Regions from separate parts of the Streptomyces sp. NPDC012835 genome, predicted to be linked through region 4. Evidence: riboswitches for the same ligand, from Rfam matches in the RefSeq annotation. Region 4 holds a riboswitch; each other region holds the start of a gene.

Region 1 (2,189 bases), on a different contig from region 4:
GCCCGGCTTGAGGAGGACGGGGTTCATCAGCGCGGTCGGCTCCACCCGCGCGGCCTGCGCCTGCATCGCCTGGGCGCGCCCGATCTCGGCGCCCTCACGCGTCACGAACGAGTTCAGGGACATGTTCTGCCCCTTGAACGGCGCCACCTTCAGCCCGCGTCGCGCCAGCCACCGGCAGATTCCCGCCGTGACGACGCTCTTGCCCGCGTCGGAGGTGGTCCCGGCTATCAGGAGACCACCGCCGCGCCCGCCCCGGCTCATCCGTTCCTCCTTCGCGCGGCCGACCGCCGCATGGCGCCGTACCCGATCCGGCCGGCCACACAGGCCGCCAGGGCCAGCGCGTTGACCCGGCGCGACAGGCGTACCGCGCGTTCGATGTCCCCGACCTCGACGGGCCGCCCGCCGCCGTTCAGCACCGGCCGGTGCTCGACCCGGCCGCCGTACGCGAGGGTGCCGCCCAGCCGTACCCCCAGCGCGCCCGCGAACGACGCCTCCACCGGGCCCGCGTTGGGGCTCGGGTGCCGCGCCGCGTCCTGCCGTACGGCCCGCAGCGCGCCGCGCGGATCGCCGCCCGCGACGATCGCGAGCGCGGTGGTCAGCCGGGCGCCCGGCCATCCGGCGGCGTCGTCGAGCCGCGCGGAGGCCCAGCCGAAGCGGCGGTACCGCGCGCTCCTGTGCCCCACCATCGCGTCCAGCGTGTTCACGGCCCGGAACCCGGCCAGCCCGGCGGGACCCGCGACGGCGCCCCACACCAGCGCGCCCACGACGGCGTCCGAGGTGTTCTCGGCGACGGACTCCACGACGGCCCGCGCGATCTGAGCCGCGTCCAGCGCCTGCGGGTCCCGCCCGCACAGGTGCGGCAGCCGCTCCCTGGCCCCCTCGACGTCCCCGGCGGCCAGCGCCGCGCCGATCGCCCGCGCCTCGCGGCCCAGCGAGGTCCCGCCGACCACGGACCAGGTGGCGGCGGCGGTGAGGGCGGTGGCGACGGCGGGACGGTGGCGTACGGCACGGGCCGCCAGCGCGGCGGCCCCGGCGGCGCCACCGGCGCACACCGCCGTGTGCAGCGCGCCCCAGCCGCGGTGGTCGCGCCACAGGACGCGCTCGACGGCCCCGGCCGCCCGGCCGAACGCCGCGACCGGATGGCCCCGGCGGGGGTCGGCGAGGACCAGGTCGGCCAGCAGGCCGGCGGTGGCACCGTAGGCGAAGACCCGCTCGGCGACGGCTGAGCCGCCGCCGCGCGCGGCGGCGGAAGCGCGGCCAGGCATGGCGAAATTGTCCTCACTCAGGGTCCGCGCCCCGGTTCGACGTGACGCGGCGGCAGGAGTTCCTGGCTTCCGGAGCGGCCACGCGGGTCGCTCGCGGTGACAGTGGCGGGACCGCGCCGGATTCGCACCGGCTTCCTCTTCTGCCGCCGTGTATGGCCCCGGCAGTCCACCACGCCGTCGAAAGACCCGTCAACTCCGCCTTGACCTGCGACGGGGCAGTGTGCCGAGCCCCACACGAGGTGGCGGGTCAGGCCACGATCAGATAGATCCCGTACGCCACGGCGGCCAGACAGAGTGCGAAGCAGACGCAGGCGCCCGCCGTGCGGACGGCCACGGCCGATCCGGTGGCGCCGGGCCCGGCGCCCCGCGCGCCGCTCTCGGCCGGCTGCCGCTCCGGCCTGGCGAGGGCCACGATGCCCAGGGTGAACAGGCCCACCAGGGCCACGGTGGTCACGAGACTGACGCCGAAGACGGAGCCGAGCGCCGCCCAGTCGATGTTCATGCGATGACTTCCTTCAGACCGTGGCGGTGCGCGCGGGCTCACCGGCGGGACCGGTGGGGGCGTGGATGGTGGCCGACAGATCCTGCGCGGACCCGGCGGGCGGCGGGGTGACGGCGACGACGGCGGTCGTCACGACATCCGTCACGTCGGGGGCCGCGGTGGCCGGGGACTCCGCGCCGTCGGTGACGTTCGTGTGGTCTATCGGCTGCCGCCGCGAGACGAGCCAGATCGCTCCCGATCCCGCGACGAGCAGGACGGCGACGGCCGCGATCCCCCAGGTGCCCTGACCGGTGAGGAACTCGGCGCCCGCGGCGACCAGTCCGGCGGCCGGCAGGGTCAGCCCCCAGGCGACGAACATCCGGGTGGCGGTGGACCAGCGGACCACCCCGCCCTTGCGGCCGAGACCGGCGCCCATCACGGCG
Region 2 (2,189 bases), on a different contig from region 4:
CGGGAGCTGCTGATCGAGCTGCTGCGGGGGCATTCGGTGCTCAGCGTCCACCAACTCACCGAGATGCTGGGCGTCTCCCACATGACCGTACGCCGGGACATCGCCGCGCTGGAGGCACAGGGCCGCGCCGTCTCGGTGACCGGCGGGGTGCGGATCGCCGGCCGGCAGCTGCACCACGAACCCAGCAGGGTCGACAAGTCGATGATGGATCAGCCCGCCAAGCTGGCCATCACCCGCGAGGCGGGCGAGCTGCTGCGGGACCACACCACGGTGTACCTGGACGCCGGCACCACCTGTCAGGGCCTGGTGCCCCATCTGATGCGGCGGAAGGGAATGACCGTCGTCACCAACGACTTCACCACCGCCAACGCGCTGATCGGCAATCCCGACATCGAGGTGATCCACACCGGCGGGCGCACCGAGCACGCCAATCGCTCCACCGTGGGCCGGCTGGCGGCGCTGACCCTCCAGCAACTCGCCCTGGACATGGCCTTCATCTCCACCAGTTCCTGGGACGTCCGACGCGGGGTGACCACGCCGTCGGCGCCCAAGGTGGAGGTCAAACAGGCGGCGATGAGCAGCGCCTCCCGCTCGGTGCTGCTGGCGGGCAGCGCCAAGTACGACACCTTCGGCATGTACCGCGTCGCCGCCCTGACCGCGTTCGACACCGTGATCACCGACGACGCGCTCACCCCGGCCGTCCGTGAGGCGTTGCTCGCCGGGGGCGTCGAGCTGAAGGCGGCGCGCACGGAGGGCGTCTGAGGAGCGCCGGTGTCCGGCGTTGTCCGGTCACCGGCCCGACCCGGCAAACCCCGGACGCCCGAACAGGGGGCGATAAGGGGCCCGGGTCACGTTCCGGGATTCGGGCAGGAGTGCGCGCCCGCCGTCTCTGCCTCTAAGGTGGACGTGCAGCTGGTTCGCCCTGTCCGCCAGGCGGGGTGTCGCAAGAGGGAACCCGGTGGGAATCCGGGACTGCCCCGCAGCGGTGAGTGGGAACGACCGCCGTCATACAAGCACTGGATCCGACCGGTTCCGGGAAGCGACGGCCAGTAGGTGCCCCGTGCGCGACACGCGACACGGGACGGGCCCACGAGTCCGAAGACCTGCCCGTTGCCCGCGCGCGACCGATCGCGTGCGGATATCCCGGTGACCTCGTGGGCGGGTCGGCGTACATATCGAGCGGCACACGCGACGATACGCGTCGTGGGCCGCCCGGTCGGTCGTCCCTTCGCGTCCTCGGTCCCGTCCCCGGGATACCAGGACACGTCTCGCGAAGGAGAGTTCCGTGACAGCCGAGCCCGCGACCGCGGCAGCACAGGCCACCGTGTACGGCTACCCCCGCCAGGGTCAGAAGCGTGAGCTGAAGAAGGCCGTCGAGGGCTACTGGAAGGGCGAAGTCACCGCCGCCGCCCTCCGGGAGACCGCGGCGGACATCCGGCGCTCCAACTGGCGGCAGCTGGCCGACGCCGGCATCCATGAAGTGCCGTCCGGTGATTTCTCGTACTACGACCACGTTCTGGACACCAGCGTCATGGTCGGCGCCGTCCCCGAGCGGCACCGCGCGGCGGTCGCGGCCGACGCGCTGGACGGCTACTTCGCGATGGCCAGGGGAACCCGGGACACCGCCCCGCTGGAAATGACGAAGTGGTTCGACACGAACTACCACTATCTGGTGCCGGAGCTGAGCCCCGACACCGTCTTCACCGCCGACTCCGCCAAGCAGGTCGCCGAGGTCACGGAAGCCCTCTCCCTGGGACACTCCGCCCGCCCGGTCCTCGTCGGCCCCGTCACCTACCTGCTGCTGGCCAAGCCCGCTCCGGGCGTCCCGGCGGACTTCGAGCCGCTGACCCTGCTGGACCGGCTGCTGCCGGTGTACGCCGAGGTGCTCGCCGATCTGCGAGCGGCCGGCGCCGCGTGGGCGCAGCTCGACGAACCCGCGCTGGTGCAGGACCGCACCCCGGCCGAGCTGAACGCGGTCGCCCGCGCCTACCGCGACCTCGGCGGTGCGGCCGACCGGCCGAAGCTGCTGGTCGCCTCCTACTTCGACCGGCTCGGCGAGGCGCTGCCCGTCCTGGCCGAGGCGCCAATCGAGGGTCTGGCCCTCGACTTCACCGGCGCGGCCGCCGCCAACCTCGACGGCCTCGCGGCGGTCGGCGGAGTGCCCGGCAAACGGCTGGTCGCGGGCGTCG
Region 3 (2,189 bases), on a different contig from region 4:
TCTTCGCGCTGCTGATCCTCGTGGTCATCGCGGACGCCGCACGGGTCTGCCTCACGGCGATCCGCGCGCCGGAGAGCGTGAAGCTGTCGGAGACGCCGTACGTCAGGTCCCGGATCGTCGCCCCGGCGGGGATGATCCCCACCCCGGAGGAGAAGGCCGAGCTGGCGGACGCCGAGGCGAAGGCGGGCGCGGGAGCGGGAAGCGGCGTCTCATGACGGCGACCGGGACCGTGGCCGCCAGGGCGCGGCACCTCGCCGGCCGCGTCCGCTGGTACGTCCGTGAGCTGACCGGCGAGTCGACGTACGACCGGTACGTCGCCCACGCCGCCGCCCACGACCCGGGAGGGCCCGTCATGAGCCGCCGGGCCTTCGAACGCAGCCGCACGGACGCCCGCGAGGCCGACCCGCGCGAGGGCTTCCGCTGCTGCTGAGCGGGCCGGACCCGCACCGCGTGGCTGCCGGGCGCCCAGGGGCCGCCGGGCCTCCCTCACGGGGGCACGGCGGCCCTTCCCTTGTGCCGAGGGCGGTCACCGAAGCGAGCCACGACACAACATCTGGGGGGTGATATCGCAGCCGCCCCCCAGATGTATGCTCGACCTCGCTGTCGACGCAGGGGAATCCGGTGCGAATCCGGAACTGTCCCGCAACGGTGTGCGTTGGCGTGATTTGTCACGCCCGCGTAAGTCCGGGTACCTGCCGACGGTACGTCCGGCTCGACCCGATCCGGACGTTCAGACGTCCGGGCCTCGCGGTTGGGCCGGTGGACGCCGCACGGAGTGGGTAGCGCCCGGAACCCGGGCCGCGGACCCCTGCGCGCGGCCGCTCCCCGTTCCCCTCCGCCGGCCCAGAGCCGAGCGAGGGAGAGCATCACCGTGACCATCGCGCCAGCCGATCCGGTCTCAGCCGTTACGGAAACCGCCGAGCCGACGGCCGACGGACCCGGCACCGCGTTGCTGCGGACCCTGACGGACCTGACCGCCGATCTGCCCGACACCGACCCGGGCCGGGTCGCCGCCGCCGCGCTGCGGGGCCGCAACGCCCGCTCGGACGAGGCCGAGTTGCGGGAGCTGGCCACCGAGGCGGCGGCCGGGCTGATCTCCGAGGACCCGGCGTACTCCCGGCTCGCGGCCAGGCTGCTCACCCGTACGATCGCGGACGAGGCGGCCGGCCAGGGCGCCCTGTCGTTCTCCGCGTCCGTCGCCGTCGGCAGCCGCGAGGGCCTGATCGCGGACCGCACGGCCGCCTTCGTCGCGCTCCACGCGGCCCGGCTCGACGCGATGATCGACCCCGCCGCCGACGACCGCTTCGGCTACTTCGGGCTGCGGACGCTCTACAGCCGCTATCTGCTCCGGCACCCGATCACCCGCCAGGTCATCGAGACCCCCCAGCACTTCATGGCGCGCGTCGCCGCCGGGCTCGCGGAGGACGAGAGCGACCGGGCGGCGGACGAGGTCGGGCGGCTCTACACGCTGATGAGCCGGCTCGAATACCTCCCCTCCTCCCCCACCCTCTTCAACTCCGGCACCCGCCACCCGCAGATGTCCTCCTGCTATCTGCTGGACTCCCCGCTGGACGAGCTGGACTCCATCTACGACCGCTACCACCAGGTGGCGCGCCTCTCGAAGCACGCGGGGGGCATCGGGCTCTCGTACTCCCGTATCCGCTCGCGCGGTTCGCTGATCCGGGGGACGAACGGCCACTCCAACGGCATCGTCCCGTTCCTGCGCACGCTCGACTCCTCGGTCGCGGCCGTCAACCAGGGCGGCCGGCGCAAGGGCGCGGCCTGCGTCTACCTGGAGACCTGGCACGCGGACCTGGAGGAGTTCCTGGAGCTGCGCGACAACACGGGCGAGGAGGCCCGGCGCACGCACAACCTGAACCTCGCCCACTGGATCCCGGACGAGTTCATGCGCCGGGTCGAGTCCGACGGCGACTGGTCGCTGTTCTCGCCGGCCGACGTGCCGGAGCTGGTGGACCTGTGGGGCGACGAGTTCGACGCCGCGTACCGCAAGGCCGAGGCGGACGGCCTGGCCCGCAGGTCCCTTCCGGCGCGCGAGCTGTACGGCCGGATGATGCGCACCCTCGCCCAGACCGGCAACGGCTGGATGACCTTCAAGGACGCGTCGAACCGTACGGCCAACCAGACCGCCGAGCCCGGCCACACCGTGCACAGCTCCAACCTGTGCACGG
Region 4 (2,189 bases):
CAGTGGCAAGCGGTGACGAGCACGCGCCGGGTTCCCCGACTCACGGCCCGAGGGCCGCTCGTGGTTGCGGGCCGGTGCCGGATTCCCACCGGTTCACCCCCCGGTCACGTGCGTGTGCGATGGTCGTGCCGTACGTGGTGACGCCCTTCCGTGTCCGTGGTCCTTCGGTCTCTCCGGGCGCGGAAGTCGCCTCATCCTAGGGCTGGTTCGGCCGTGTGGTCGGCAAGTCCGCAGTCTCCGCATTTCGAACCGTTCGGCGCGCGGTAGTAGAGGCAGCAGCTTCGGCGGCGGAACGCGAGGTCGGGGCCGGTGATCACTCCGGTGCCGGCCAGGCGTCCGGTGCCCAGCAGTGCGGCCGTGAGGTCGGTGAGCGGCCCTCGTACGGCGGGACGGGCCGCGAGCAGGGCGTGCGCGGCCCCGGCCAGCGCCGAGGCGGAGTTGCCGTCCAGCAGACGGGGGGCGACCTTGACGCGCAGTCCGTCGGCCAGTGCCAGCAGGTGACGTGTGACCTGCGTGTACAGGGCGCGGGCGGGATCGTCGTCCAGCCGGTCGACGTGCCGGCCGGCCGGACGGGGCACACGCAGGGCCGGTCCGTCGTCGGCTCGGTGCAGTCCCTCCAGGTCGAGGACGATCCCGTGCAGGACGACGCACGCCAGGGCCGGGGACCAGAGGCGGGCGGCGTGACCGAGCTGGGCGACGGAGACGTCGATGCGCGGTTCCGTGGTGTGGTGGCGGCGGGCGACGGCCTGCGCGAGATCGCCGAAACCCGCCGCGTAGGACCGGGCCACCGGATGCCAGCCGTCGTCCGGTCCGCCGACGTGCAGGGCGAAGAAGCCGCCGAGGCCCGCCACGTCACGCAGCGCGGCGGTGACGGCCGCGGCGGGGGCACGGGCTTCGTCCACGGTTCCTGCCTCTCCAGTCCGGCTCTCCGTCCGTATGGTCAGGGGGCCGTACGCCGTCGCGGTGGCCTGATGGTGTAGAGGTCGAGTATGTCCGGCCGGGGTGCGACGCCCGGCCCGCCGGCACGTGCCCAGGCGGCGATGTCCTCGGTCGCGTCCGGATCGTTGACCAGCCCCAGCCAGACGGGCCGGGCACCGGCGGCGCGGCCCTCGGCGGAGGGCTGGACGACGATGACGTTGGCCTGTTCGCAGACGTCCAGGCAGGCGGAGACCCGCACGGGCACCTGGGCGCGCAGCCGCGCGGTCTGGGCGGCGTGGTCGACGCCGGGTATCTTCGGGCTGCCGCAGCAGCAGTCACGGCACACGACAACCCGGCAGGGCGCCGGTTCGCGGCCGGGCGGGACGGTGTCGGCGGACATGCCGCATCGTTCCTCTCTTCCGGGGAGATCCGCCCCGGTGGTCCGTCGAGGAGGCGACCGCGTGAGTCTCCTGGCTCTCGGGTCGAGGCTCGCGCCGCGCCTTCCCACCCTGTGCGGGCAGTGGTCGTGTGCGGGGCTCGCTCGCCGATCACAGTGGCGGGACCGCGCCGGATTTCCACCGGCTTCCTCGGACCGCCGTCGCCTTGTTGCTCCGGCCATCCTTCCACCCCGTTCTCCCTGCTGTCAGCAAGGGGGCACCTCCCCGGCGCCCCGGAGGAACGTGATATCGCCAGGTCATCGACGGGACGGGACCCAGGAAGCCGATGGAGATCCGGCGCGGTCCCCGGAGTCCGCGTCCCGCGCGCTTCCGGTGACACCGCCCTCGCGGGAACGCCCGCGTACCGCGACCGCCTCCAGGGACGGGGGAATTCCCGACGCATTGACGTGGGCACGTCATTGCCATACGTTCCGGGTGCGCTCTCAGCCACCCCGCCGATCCCGGAGCCGCCCATGTGGAAAACGTTGTCGGTCCGGATGCGTCACCTGGTGGCACTGTTCGCCGTGGCGCTTCTCGTCGCCCTGACCCCCCAAGCCGTGGCCCCGGCGGCGGCCGTGGGCGCCGCCCCGACCGCGGCCATCTGCAACGCGTACTGCGACGCGCGCGACCCCGCGCTCTCGCCGCAGGACCGTATCCCCGTCTCCACCACGCTCTTCTCCCGCTCGATCGCCCTCCACTTCGACGACCGGGACGCGATGGGCTGGGCCTCGACGGACAACGGCAGCCCGGGCGACGAGGTCTGGCTCGACCGGTCCTTCGACGGCGGGCGCACCTGGAGCTCCGGCAGCCGCCTCGGCGCCACCGTCGTACCCG

Evidence for each region. Region 4 has a riboswitch for cobalamin ahead of ACFY6S_RS18950 ((2Fe-2S) ferredoxin domain-containing protein). Riboswitches for the same ligand answer to the same signal wherever they lie in the genome.
Region 1: it holds a riboswitch for cobalamin, as region 4 does, so the genes downstream of both, ACFY6S_RS07740 (cobalamin biosynthesis protein) here and ACFY6S_RS18950 ((2Fe-2S) ferredoxin domain-containing protein) in region 4, are expected to answer to the same signal.
Region 2: it holds a riboswitch for cobalamin, as region 4 does, so the genes downstream of both, metE (5-methyltetrahydropteroyltriglutamate--homocysteine S-methyltransferase) here and ACFY6S_RS18950 ((2Fe-2S) ferredoxin domain-containing protein) in region 4, are expected to answer to the same signal.
Region 3: it holds a riboswitch for cobalamin, as region 4 does, so the genes downstream of both, ACFY6S_RS24075 (ribonucleoside-diphosphate reductase subunit alpha) here and ACFY6S_RS18950 ((2Fe-2S) ferredoxin domain-containing protein) in region 4, are expected to answer to the same signal.

Annotation. Positions count from the first base shown of each region.
Region 1 is NZ_JBIBBW010000002.1:51,171-53,359, reverse strand. Features, by position in the region: gene ACFY6S_RS07745 (cobyric acid synthase) at 1-261, opposite strand, end outside; gene ACFY6S_RS07740 (cobalamin biosynthesis protein) at 258-1,265, opposite strand; cobalamin riboswitch at 1,299-1,451, opposite strand; gene ACFY6S_RS07735 (hypothetical protein) at 1,513-1,767, opposite strand; gene ACFY6S_RS07730 (anion permease) at 1,781-2,189, opposite strand, start outside.
Region 2 is NZ_JBIBBW010000001.1:425,987-428,175, forward strand. Features, by position in the region: gene ACFY6S_RS01720 (DeoR/GlpR family DNA-binding transcription regulator) at 1-762, shown strand, start outside; cobalamin riboswitch at 897-1,126, shown strand; gene metE (5-methyltetrahydropteroyltriglutamate--homocysteine S-methyltransferase) at 1,286-2,189, shown strand, end outside.
Region 3 is NZ_JBIBBW010000006.1:128,180-130,368, reverse strand. Features, by position in the region: gene ACFY6S_RS24085 (carbon starvation CstA family protein) at 1-215, shown strand, start outside; gene ACFY6S_RS24080 (YbdD/YjiX family protein) at 212-430, shown strand; cobalamin riboswitch at 571-715, shown strand; gene ACFY6S_RS24075 (ribonucleoside-diphosphate reductase subunit alpha) at 872-2,189, shown strand, end outside.
Region 4 is NZ_JBIBBW010000004.1:161,807-163,995, forward strand. Features, by position in the region: gene ACFY6S_RS18945 ((2Fe-2S)-binding protein) at 192-902, opposite strand; gene ACFY6S_RS18950 ((2Fe-2S) ferredoxin domain-containing protein) at 941-1,318, opposite strand; cobalamin riboswitch at 1,382-1,507, opposite strand; gene ACFY6S_RS18955 (glycoside hydrolase family 76 protein) at 1,829-2,189, shown strand, end outside.